DNA from 2 places in the Paenibacillus anseongensis genome. Region 2 is predicted to be linked to the other one. Evidence: a T-box and tRNA genes for the amino acid it is inferred to sense, from the RefSeq annotation. Region 2 holds a T-box; the other holds one or more tRNA genes.
The links. The T-box of region 2 lies ahead of ileS (isoleucine--tRNA ligase). A T-box ahead of a tRNA ligase gene usually reads a tRNA of that ligase, here a tRNA-Ile.

Region 1 (5,141 bases), on a different contig from region 2:
CTCGTAATGAATACGATCTAGGTACAGCAACGAAAACGCAGTTAGAACAGTCCGAAACAGCGCTAACAAATATGAAAAAAGATTTGGAGAGCGCACGTAGAACGCTGAAAACTGCGCAAGAGACGAATTCTCTTGCACAAGTGGAAACTAGTCTGGAGTCAGCACAGGTAAGCGCACGGAGCATTGATAGAACGCTAAGCAACCTCGATGTAAAAGCGCCTGCTTCCGGTGTGCTAACGGATCTCAATGTGACCGTTGGTGAAACTTTATCACCAGGCGGCCGTGTCGGTGAAGTGCAGCAGACGAACCCGGTCAAAATCAAGTCCCAACTGACCGAAGCATCGGCAGCTCTCGTTCGAGGCAAAAACGAACTTATTTTCTACATACCAGACGTAACAGATAAAGCGAGCGCTAAAGTCACATATTTATCTGATGTGATCAATGGTCAATCCAAGGCGTATGATTTGGAGTTAGAGGTCCCGAATCCGGATGGCAAGTTGAAACCGGGCTCCAAAGCGCAAGTCGAGCTTACAAAAGACGATGAACAAATCGTACCGGTTATCCCGAGCCTTAGTATCGTTCGCGAAGGCGGCGACAGCTATGTGTATATCGCGAACGGGGAAACCGTACAAAAGCGTAAGGTTGAACTTGGTCGCCTAAACGAAACGAATCAAGAAGTGTTATCCGGTGTTAAGGAAGGCGAGATGCTCGTAATTTCCGGACAGCACCAGCTGAAAGATCAAGATAAAATTAAAGTGAGCAACTAGCAGGGGCTCAAGGAGGAGAACTACGTGAATAAGAAAATGAAGAGATCACTGGCCACTATTGTACTATTCGCTGCACTTTTAACTACCGCTTCTTTTCCTGCATGGGCTGCGGAGGGTGTGAGCTCGGCAGTTTTCGCTCAAACAAGCACGAATACCAGCTATGCGCTGACAGATAAAGTTGAAGTGGAAATCAAAAGCATACTCAACCAGCATGAATCGGATTCAACGAAGCTGGGAGCAGTCATTCGGATTAAAAATACCACCGATAAAATAACTCGTGTCCCTGATTTTGAATTACGTGTTCGCATGGCGGATGGCATTGAATATACGCTGCAGCCGAGCGCCAAAAATCCAAAGTCGATACTACCGAAGACGCAGCAAGAGCTTAGCTATCTAACGAATGCAGAACGCAGCGACGATGCTGAGCTTAGTGAGCTTAGCTTTGTAGATGTGGATATGGAAGTATATCCAAAAAAAGAAACAACACTGCTGAGCGTACCGGTTGACGCGGCGCTCGTGTGGAAAGGCAGTGACAGCACGATTACCAAAGCTTCTGCACTTCTGAAGTGGGGCGAGGCTTTCACGCTGCCATCACTTAGGACATCAGTAGGATTCATTCCTGTAGATATCCACAAGGAAATCACAGCCAAAGGCGTGTCTACTGTTGTGCAAATTCAGGTCGTCAATCCAACGAATGAACGTCAAACCGTGCCGAATTTCGGAATCGACGGCAAGACGGAGAGCAAGGTTTATTCCGGAGATCGTGCGGAAGCTTCCGTTGTGCTTGATCCGGGTGAGAAAAAGTATATCCACATCGTGATCCCAACCGATTTGGACACTGAATTCACGAGTTTGAATGTCGTGACGCCAGAGAGTTTCTTCGCCTCGCAGGGGGATGGCAAATTGCAAGAAGATACTTACCGTGTAGGACGCGCGAACATTTTACTGCCTGTTGGAGCGGCGACACAAGGCGTCATTCCGGCTCCAGATTACACATTGGGAACACCTGTTAAACTGGATTCTACGAATAAATTCGTACCATCCAATGTTGATGTGTCGCTTGTTGAACTGCATGTCACCAACAATGAAGATGATGGATTCAATACGGCAGTTGCCAAATTTAAACTAACGAATAATAGCGATCGTCCAGTCCCTATTCCAGCGATACAAACGGAGCTTGTAAGCAAAGACGGCTTTGCTTATGGAGGAAGAAGACAGTTGGCAACTGCGCTTAGTGTTGTTCCTAAGGCTTCTTATGTTGTCAGCTATTCCTATGCGCTTCCTGCTTCCGAAACGGGCGAGGGCTTGAAGATGAACTTATACAGCCAGCAAGTTAGCGGAGATACGGTGTATAAGTCTTTGCTCGCAACAGCGAAAGTGCCAGTTCAGGACAACGAGACAACGAGTAAAGTACTTAACGTTTACCCTTACGAGATCAATATTAAGGACTGGAGTATCTCAGCGATATACCAAGCTTCCTTGACCTACGATTACAAGTTGAAGCTGGAGCTGGACATTAAACCGGATAAACAGGTGACAGCAGATAAGTATAACAACATGCTTTCCTTTGAGTTATTTGATAAAGTTGGCAATCCCGTTGGAAAAACAACAAGAGATTTGTCAGGCGAAGGTAGATTGTACAATGGTACGAATACAATTGACCTAAGCGCGAGATCCGGCCAACTGGATTTCCCGATTCAAGTCAAAGTTTACGAGACCTTTACGAACGAATACGGAGAAACGGTTAAACGATTCCTTACAACGTTCAAACAATAGTCTTTCAATGGATAAATCGCCTGGTGGTGCATGAAGCACTGCTAGGCGGTTTTTCGTTTTTATCGTGCATACAGGATGTTCGTGAGGTGGGACTCATAAGTCTGATCTGTTTTGGATAAGATAGGTTTATCGATTTCATTAAAACGGAGTGATTGCGATGAACTGGATATATTGGGCAAAATTATATGATTCCAAGTTTCAAGCGGGCTGTCTGGCGAAAAGAATGGAAGAAGACTGGTGGATTTACGGGTACGAATGCCCACAAGAAGTAGAAGTTTTCAAGTCGAAAAAGGGACGTTTCGGCGTTCGTTACAATACGTAATTTCCTGCATTTTATCTAAAAATTAACGCTTGACTTACCACTCGCGCTTAGTGTATATTTATTTTTGTCGCTGTTGAGCGGCAACATGACGCGGGGTGGAGCAGCTCGGTAGCTCGTCGGGCTCATAACCCGAAGGCCGCAGGTTCAAATCCTGCCCCCGCAACCAAATTTTATTTGGGCCTATAGCTCAGTTGGTTAGAGCGGTCGGCTCATAACCGATTGGTCGGGGGTTCGAGTCCCTCTGGGCCCATAGTAGTGAAACCCTTTGAATAAGGGTTTTTTATTATTTTAGAAGATAAAACAAGCCTCTTATTTTCATCAATCGTTTGATGAAGATGAGGGGCTTGTGCACGTTTTGTGCACATTGTTTACAAAAAAATAATCAGAGAATCAATTTGAAAGGTATGGTAAACTGTGTAAGAAATTACTACTTGGAGGAAGTTGCATGCCATTAAAATTTATTAGAAGAAGCCTCATTTTATCTGCATTACTAGTATGGACTTATTCACCATTAGCTGTGTTTGCTTCATCTACAAGTGGATCCTCTTACATCAAGTTAACATTGGGGGAAACCAAAGCTTCAATTAATGACAAGAGCGTTACGCTTCAAATGTCTCCGCACCTTGTAGAGAATACAACGATGGTACCGCTCCGATTTGTTACAGAAGCCTTAGGCGCTACCGTTAAATGGGATGGAGCGGCACAGAGAGTTGACTTGACATATGGGACAAAGCTCCTCTCCATGCAGATAGGAAATGCAACTGCTCATGTAGATGGTACGCCAATTCACCTTGAGCAAGCTCCTATTATTGAAAATGAAGTCACTCTTGTGCCGATTCGGTTCATTGCAGAGAATTTCCAACAGACAGTTACATTCGATGAACATACTCGGGTTATCACGATTGCCTCATCTGACAACCAAAGCCCGAATGGTGCTCTCCCTGTCAAAAAGCCGCTGGATAAGCCAACGGTTGATAATCTAACTTCACAGAACTCAATAAAAATTCCTTTAACTGGACTTCTCCCATCATCTGGACTTTCTCCAGGTTATTTCTTTAATGATATGGAGATGATCTCGGATGGTAAGGATGATTTGTACTTCATCTCACAAAATGATCAGTCTAACTTCTATATCAAGAAGATGAATTTGAGCAAAGGAAAAGAGATAAATTTAGAAACCATCGTTTCGTTCAACGATACAAAGTTTGATTTTGAATATAAAGACGAGCATGGTTCGGCAAGCAAATTTCTACGTTATGAATTCATCCCAAAATCATTATTCTATGACCAAGCCTCAGATAGACTTTTTGTCATGGGGAGAGACTTTTATAATAAAATGGCGGTTTTTTATCAAGTATGGCCTAGCGTGAAAATGATTGCGTTCGATACGAGTGGACAATTAGATACGGATACGGATTTTATTCAACCTTTGAATGACGGACAAACGTATGCGATAAGCAACTCTTTCAAAAACATCCTGTACACAGCTCATGAGGGGGAGAGGCTCACATCCTATTTGAGTGTCGAGGGAAATCGCATGCATCATCTTGTTCCTCTTGTTAATAATGGGATCTTGTATGTTCTTGATCGCGAGAGCAAGCAAATAAAAGAGATTACTCCTGGGGTAGGATCACGGGTAGTTGCTACATTAACTATGGAACAAATAAATACCGCAATCACGTATGATGGATATTTTTTCCTTACAGATGCGAAGCAATTTTATCGAGTCAATGTAGAGGGGAAGATTGAACCCTACGCGAATATGGATAATGCCATTTATAAAAAGGGTATTTTTAATTCTTTGACAGGGAACTATGATCAGATGCCCATTCCTCCAGGTTACTCGGGAGCAATAAATGATGATTATGATTTTGAGCCTAAAAAAATGGTTCTTGGTATTTCGCCGCACTTTGCCATTGATGCCGATGGTAATATTCTGATTTATGATGATATCAGTTTAATTCTTAGGAAAATTACCGTTTTCGAGAATTAAGCTGGAGTGTTCAACAATAAAAAAATTGCAAAGGAGCTGCTTGTTATGTGCCGAAATATTAAGCCGCTTTTTAACTTCAACCCAGTTGCTACAGATGCTGAGATTCAGGCGGCTTCATTACAATTTGTTAGAAAAATATCGGGTTTCACCGCGCCATCCAAGGCTAATGAAGAAGCTTTCAACCGAGCGGTTACTGAAGTTGCGCTAGCTGCACGTCAATTAATGGATTCACTCGTCACTACTGCGGAGCCGCGCAATCGAGAAATCGAAATCGAGCGTGCAC
Region 2 (5,141 bases):
ACAATTTGCTTCGAGAACCGCTTGCTGTTCCACGGTGCACTGTCTGCAAGCAGAGACCAGCGGAAAGCATCCGCGCCGAATTCTTCAATGATTTCCCAAGGGTCAATCACATTCCCTTTGCTTTTGGACATTTTCAAACCGTTCTCATCCAATACATGTCCTGTTGAAATTACCCCTTTGTAAGGCAGCTTTCCATTATACAAGGTAGAGACGGCCATCAAGCTGAAGAACCAACCGCGCGTTTGGTCAATCCCCTCGCAGATCATATCAGCCGGATACTGATCCGCGAACTGTTTCTCGTCACCGAACGGATGATGATACTGGGCGAATGGCATCGAGCCGCTGTCGAACCACACATCGATCACTTCCGGCGTCCTTTCCATGGTTCCGCCGCAGGAGCAGCGTAATTTTACAGCATCTACATAGGGTTTATGCAGCTCCAGACTGTCATCGATAGGTGTAATGGATTTCTCATACAAGTCTTTCCTGCTGCCTGGCGCATACTCTGCCCCGCAATCCTGACAAAGCCAGAGGTTCAGCGGTGTGCCCCAATAGCGGTTTCGACTGATATTCCAATCGACAAGCTCCTCAAGGAATTTCCCGAAACGGCCTTCGCGGATATGGGACGGGTACCAGTTCACTTGGCTGTTGTTCGCCAGGAGTTGGTCCTTCACAGCCGTTGTTTTGATAAACCAGCTTTCCATCGCATAGTAGAGAAGCGGAGTTTTGCAACGCCAGCAGAAAGGATAGCTGTGCTCGTAACGTTCCTTGGCAAACAATAGACCGCGTTCCGACAAGCTTTTAACAATATCCACATCGCAATCCTTCACAAAACGTCCGGCAAAGTCGACGACCTCATCCGTATATCGTCCGGCAAGATTCACCACATTTACGAAATCCAGGTTATGCTGGCGGCATGTGCGGTAGTCGTCCTCCCCGTGTGCAGGCGCAATATGAACGATACCGGTACCACTTGAGTCACTGACGTAATCCGCATCGACAACGATATGCCCTCGGTTCACCGTGATATAGCCAAAAGGCGGCTCATAGGAGGTACCTACGAATTCCTCCCCTTTGTGCGTAGATAGGATCTCATAGTCCTCTTTCAATACTTTTTCGGCAAGATTTTTGGCAATGACGTAGACCTTGCCGTTCTTTTTGGCTTTCACATAGTCGATGTCCTTGTTTACTGCAAGTGCAACGTTCGCTGGAAGTGTCCACGGAGTCGTCGTCCAGGCAAGGAATATTTCCGGCCCTTTCGTGCTGCGAAACTCGACGGTCGCACTCAAATCTTTGACATCCTCATAACCTTGAGCCACCTCGTGCGAGCTAAGCGTCGTCTGGCAGTCTGGACAATAGGGGCTGACCCGGTGTCCCTTGTAGAGGAGTTCTTTTTTATGAATTTCGGATAAAATGTGCCAAACACTCTCGATGTAATCATTCGTTAGAGTCACATAGGGATGATCCATATCTGTCCAGTAGGCGATTGCTTCTGTCAATTCCCGCCACTGCTTCTCGTATTCGAAGACGCTGACTTTGCACTTCTCAACAAATTCGGCTATCCCGTACTTCTCGATTTCTTGTTTTCCCGAGATGCCCAACTGTTTCTCCACGCCGAGCTCAACAGGAAGACCATGTGTATCCCAGCCGGCTTTTCGCACGACACGGTAACCTGACATTGTTTTGTACCGGCCGATAAAATCCTTAATGACACGTCCGAGCACGTGACCGATATGCGGCTTTCCGTTGGCTGTAGGCGGGCCTTCATAGAAGACGAAGTTCGGTTTATCACTCCGATGATCGATCGATGCGCGGAATGTTTCGTTTTGTTGCCATTGATTCAGGATGCGCAGCTCGCGGGCCCTTGCTTTTTCTTTTACATCTACTTTTCTCATACAGATCATCCTCTCCAATTTTAAAATAAAAACAAAAAAATCCCGTCCCATAAGGGACGAGATTGTATCTCGCTATACCACCCTTGTTCCGATTGATCCATAACTCGATCCTCGGCACCTCCGCCAACGTACCATCATACGCGCCCCATGTAACGGCAGGATCCCGGGTCAGCTTACTTAAGTAGCTTCAGCTTTCCTTCTCGGAGAGGATTTTGGGCTAAGTCTTGAACGTTGGCTTTCAGCACAGGGCCAACTCTCTGGGGAACAAGGGATTAGCTTACTCGATCTCGTCAATGAATTTACTCAGAACTTTCAATTAATTCATTTCTACACCTTTTTTGATAAATTGTCAAATGAAATAGGAAAAAAGGGCCTGCAGCCGAATCTTTATTTATATCCAGACTTTACCAAGAACTTCCTCTTCATGGATGGGATAATGGCTTTATCAGTTAACTTAATTGAGATGGAGGTCATCCTACGTGTCAAAATATACGATATACCCGATGCGGCAACCGGACGATTATGCGGCTGTCGCACCCTTGCTGAATTTGATCTGGTCAGAGCCGACAACCGCTGAACGGCTGCAGCGAGACGAAGAGAGCATTCCCCCAGGCAAGCTGCACTACAATGAGGACGGCGAACTGATGGGATGGGATCGTCCCAAATGGGTCGCGGCAGACGAACACGGGCAAGTGGTCGGTTACGCGATGGCCTGGCGAGCGCCTTGGACGGAGCCCGGAGCCTTAAGTCATACGCTTGTCGTTCACCCGAAACATCGCGGGGTTGGAGTTGGAGCGGCCTTATTCGATACGCTTCATCAATGGGCTAACGAGGTCAGGGCTTCACGATTAATTGACTACATGAGGGAAACAGACGAGAGATCACTTGCTTTTGCGGAACGCCGAGGCTACGTCAAGGAGCGCCACACGTTTGAATCCGTGCTGGACTTGGCATCGTTCGATGGCGGTTCGCTGCACGAAGCGATAAACCAAGCGGAGCAGACGGGGATTCGCTTCATTACGTTAGCGGATGAGCCAGGGGATGCTAGCGAGAACAAGCTGTATGAGCTGTATAAAATCACTCATCCGGATATACCCGGCTACTCCGGCAGTTTTCCATGGTTCGAAGAGTGGAAAAAATGGACTATCACGCAATCCGGTGTACGCCCGGAGTGGATTCATATCGCCAAGGACGGCGATCGTTACATTGGCGTTGTCACCCTCCAGCAGAACGAACAAACACGGGCGATGTATCACGAGTTTACAGGTGTGCTGTCGGAATACAGGGGCCGACGCATCGCACTTGCTTTGAAGCTGCTCGGCATACAAACGGCGACGGCATGCGGTGTTCCTTATTTAAGAACACACAACGATTCCATGAACGCCCCGATGCTGCGAATAAACCGTGATCTGCTCGGTTTCCGCGCGGAAGCCGGGAGTTATAAGATGGTGTGCGAGCTCAAGTGAGGAACCACGCTACTTCATGCTGCCACTCAAACAAAAAGCGCATTCACCCCATATAGTGAATGCGCTTTACGTTCATATGATCACCCATGAACCCTTAACTTCTTCTTGATTTTTGCTGCGAGCAATTCAAGCAAGATAGCGAATGCCAGGATGAGATACGTGATAGCTCCGATTTCCCTCACATCATAATAAAAGGAACTGGCCATGAACATATCGAATCCGATACCCCCTGCTCCAGCAGCTGCACCCATTGCCAGAGCGACTGCGAAGTTAATCTCAAATCGCATAAATGTCCATGAGATCAAATAGGAGACGGACGATGGCAGCACAGCCTGAAATACGATTTGCCACCAATTGGCGCCGCTCGCTTTCAAGGCTTCAATGACCCCTTTGTCCAGTTCCTCGAACGATTCCGAGTACGCTTTGACGAGATAGCTGATGGAGTGGAAAGTCATGCCGATGACAGCCGCGACGCTCCCAAGTCCAGCGGCAACAGCAAAAATTAAAACCCATAGAACGGTTGGAACCGCGCGAATAAAAGCGACTCCAGCTTTAATGACGATAGATAGTCTAGGATTGGATAAATTGCGAGCTGCCAACAAGCCGAGGAACAGGGCGATGATCGAGCCGAACAACGTCGTCAGGAATGCAAGCCCCAGTGTAATGGTCAACTGTTTAATGGCCTCAAAGAAGGTAATATGTTGAAAAAGCGGTTGAAAAAACATGGTTTTAACCGTTTGAGCCGTTAAAGAGGCGGCTTCTACTAGGTTAATATCCTTATAGTCAAAAGTAACAAATGCAAAAACCGTCAATAGAGCCAGAGCAATTAATGTCAGTCGGATCACAAAAGACTGTTTGTTAAAAGGTTTCTTGGGACTCACACTCTTGATGCCAGTCCAGCTGGTGTCTTTGTTAGAGACAGCTTTCAACGATTCTTGAAGGTCCATTTTACAAAATCACCCTCCTAACATACGTAGAAACCGATTCGATAGCAAAAATCGCAAGGACGATAACGATAACGACCAGGGAGGCAGAGCTGTAATTTAGGCCTTTGTAATATAAGCTGAAAAGAAAGCCTATGCCGGTCCCCGTCAAGATGCCGATTAATGTGGCCTGACGAATGTTGGTTTCCACCATGAATAGAACCCAGCTGAGCAATTGCGGAATACTGGCAGGAATGACGGATTGAAAAATGATGGGAAAATAACCTGCCCCCGTCGACCTTAAGGCTTCGACAGAGCTGTTGCTTACTTCATCGATGGATTCCATGAATGCTCTTGTTAGAAATCCGAATGAGCCGAAAAAGAGTGCGAAATATCCGGTAAGTACATTTTGCCCGAAAGAAATTAACAAAATCATGGACCAAGCAGCCACATCAATGTTGCGAAACAACGTTGCGATTGAACGGCTTACAAAGCTGAAAACTCCGCCGACACCTGTCGTATGGGAACCTGCAATGGCGAACAACAAGGCAAATACGGCTGCAACGGCGGTTGACGCTATAGACACAAGAATGGTCTCAGACAAACTGCTAATGATAGCGGGAAGCCGCTTCATCGCTTTTTCATTGGGATAAAAATTGGTGGCCGCCCATTCGGCTGCTTTCGGTATAGAAGTAAAACCTTTGATGACGTTATAGTCTGTAACTATGATAGCGATTAGCGTGATGACCAACAGGAAAGCACAGAAGAGCAGCGTGTTCATGCGCTTTTTGGCAAAAAAGTTATCCCGCATATTTGCCCTCCAGCTCCAGCTCTTCCGCATGCTCTTCGAGCTCCGC

Region 1: it has a tRNA-Ile gene. The T-box ahead of ileS (isoleucine--tRNA ligase) is inferred to sense a tRNA for this amino acid. The anticodon was not compared.

Annotation. Positions count from the first base shown of each region.
Region 1 covers NZ_WSEM01000016.1:997,133-1,002,273, reverse strand. Annotated here, with positions in the region: gene GON05_RS20980 (efflux RND transporter periplasmic adaptor subunit) at 1-767, shown strand, start outside; gene GON05_RS20975 (hypothetical protein) at 792-2,543, shown strand; gene GON05_RS38865 (hypothetical protein) at 2,701-2,865, shown strand; tRNA gene GON05_RS20970 (tRNA-Met) at 2,955-3,031, shown strand; tRNA gene GON05_RS20965 (tRNA-Ile) at 3,042-3,115, shown strand; gene GON05_RS20960 (copper amine oxidase N-terminal domain-containing protein) at 3,311-4,858, shown strand; gene GON05_RS20955 (DUF2277 domain-containing protein) at 4,904-5,141, shown strand, end outside.
Region 2 covers NZ_WSEM01000018.1:21,911-27,051, forward strand. Annotated here, with positions in the region: gene ileS (isoleucine--tRNA ligase) at 1-1,895, opposite strand, end outside; T-box leader at 1,945-2,198, opposite strand; gene GON05_RS23245 (GNAT family N-acetyltransferase) at 2,375-3,361, shown strand; gene GON05_RS23250 (PhnE/PtxC family ABC transporter permease) at 3,442-4,308, opposite strand; gene GON05_RS23255 (PhnE/PtxC family ABC transporter permease) at 4,310-5,095, opposite strand; gene phnC (phosphonate ABC transporter ATP-binding protein) at 5,085-5,141, opposite strand, start outside.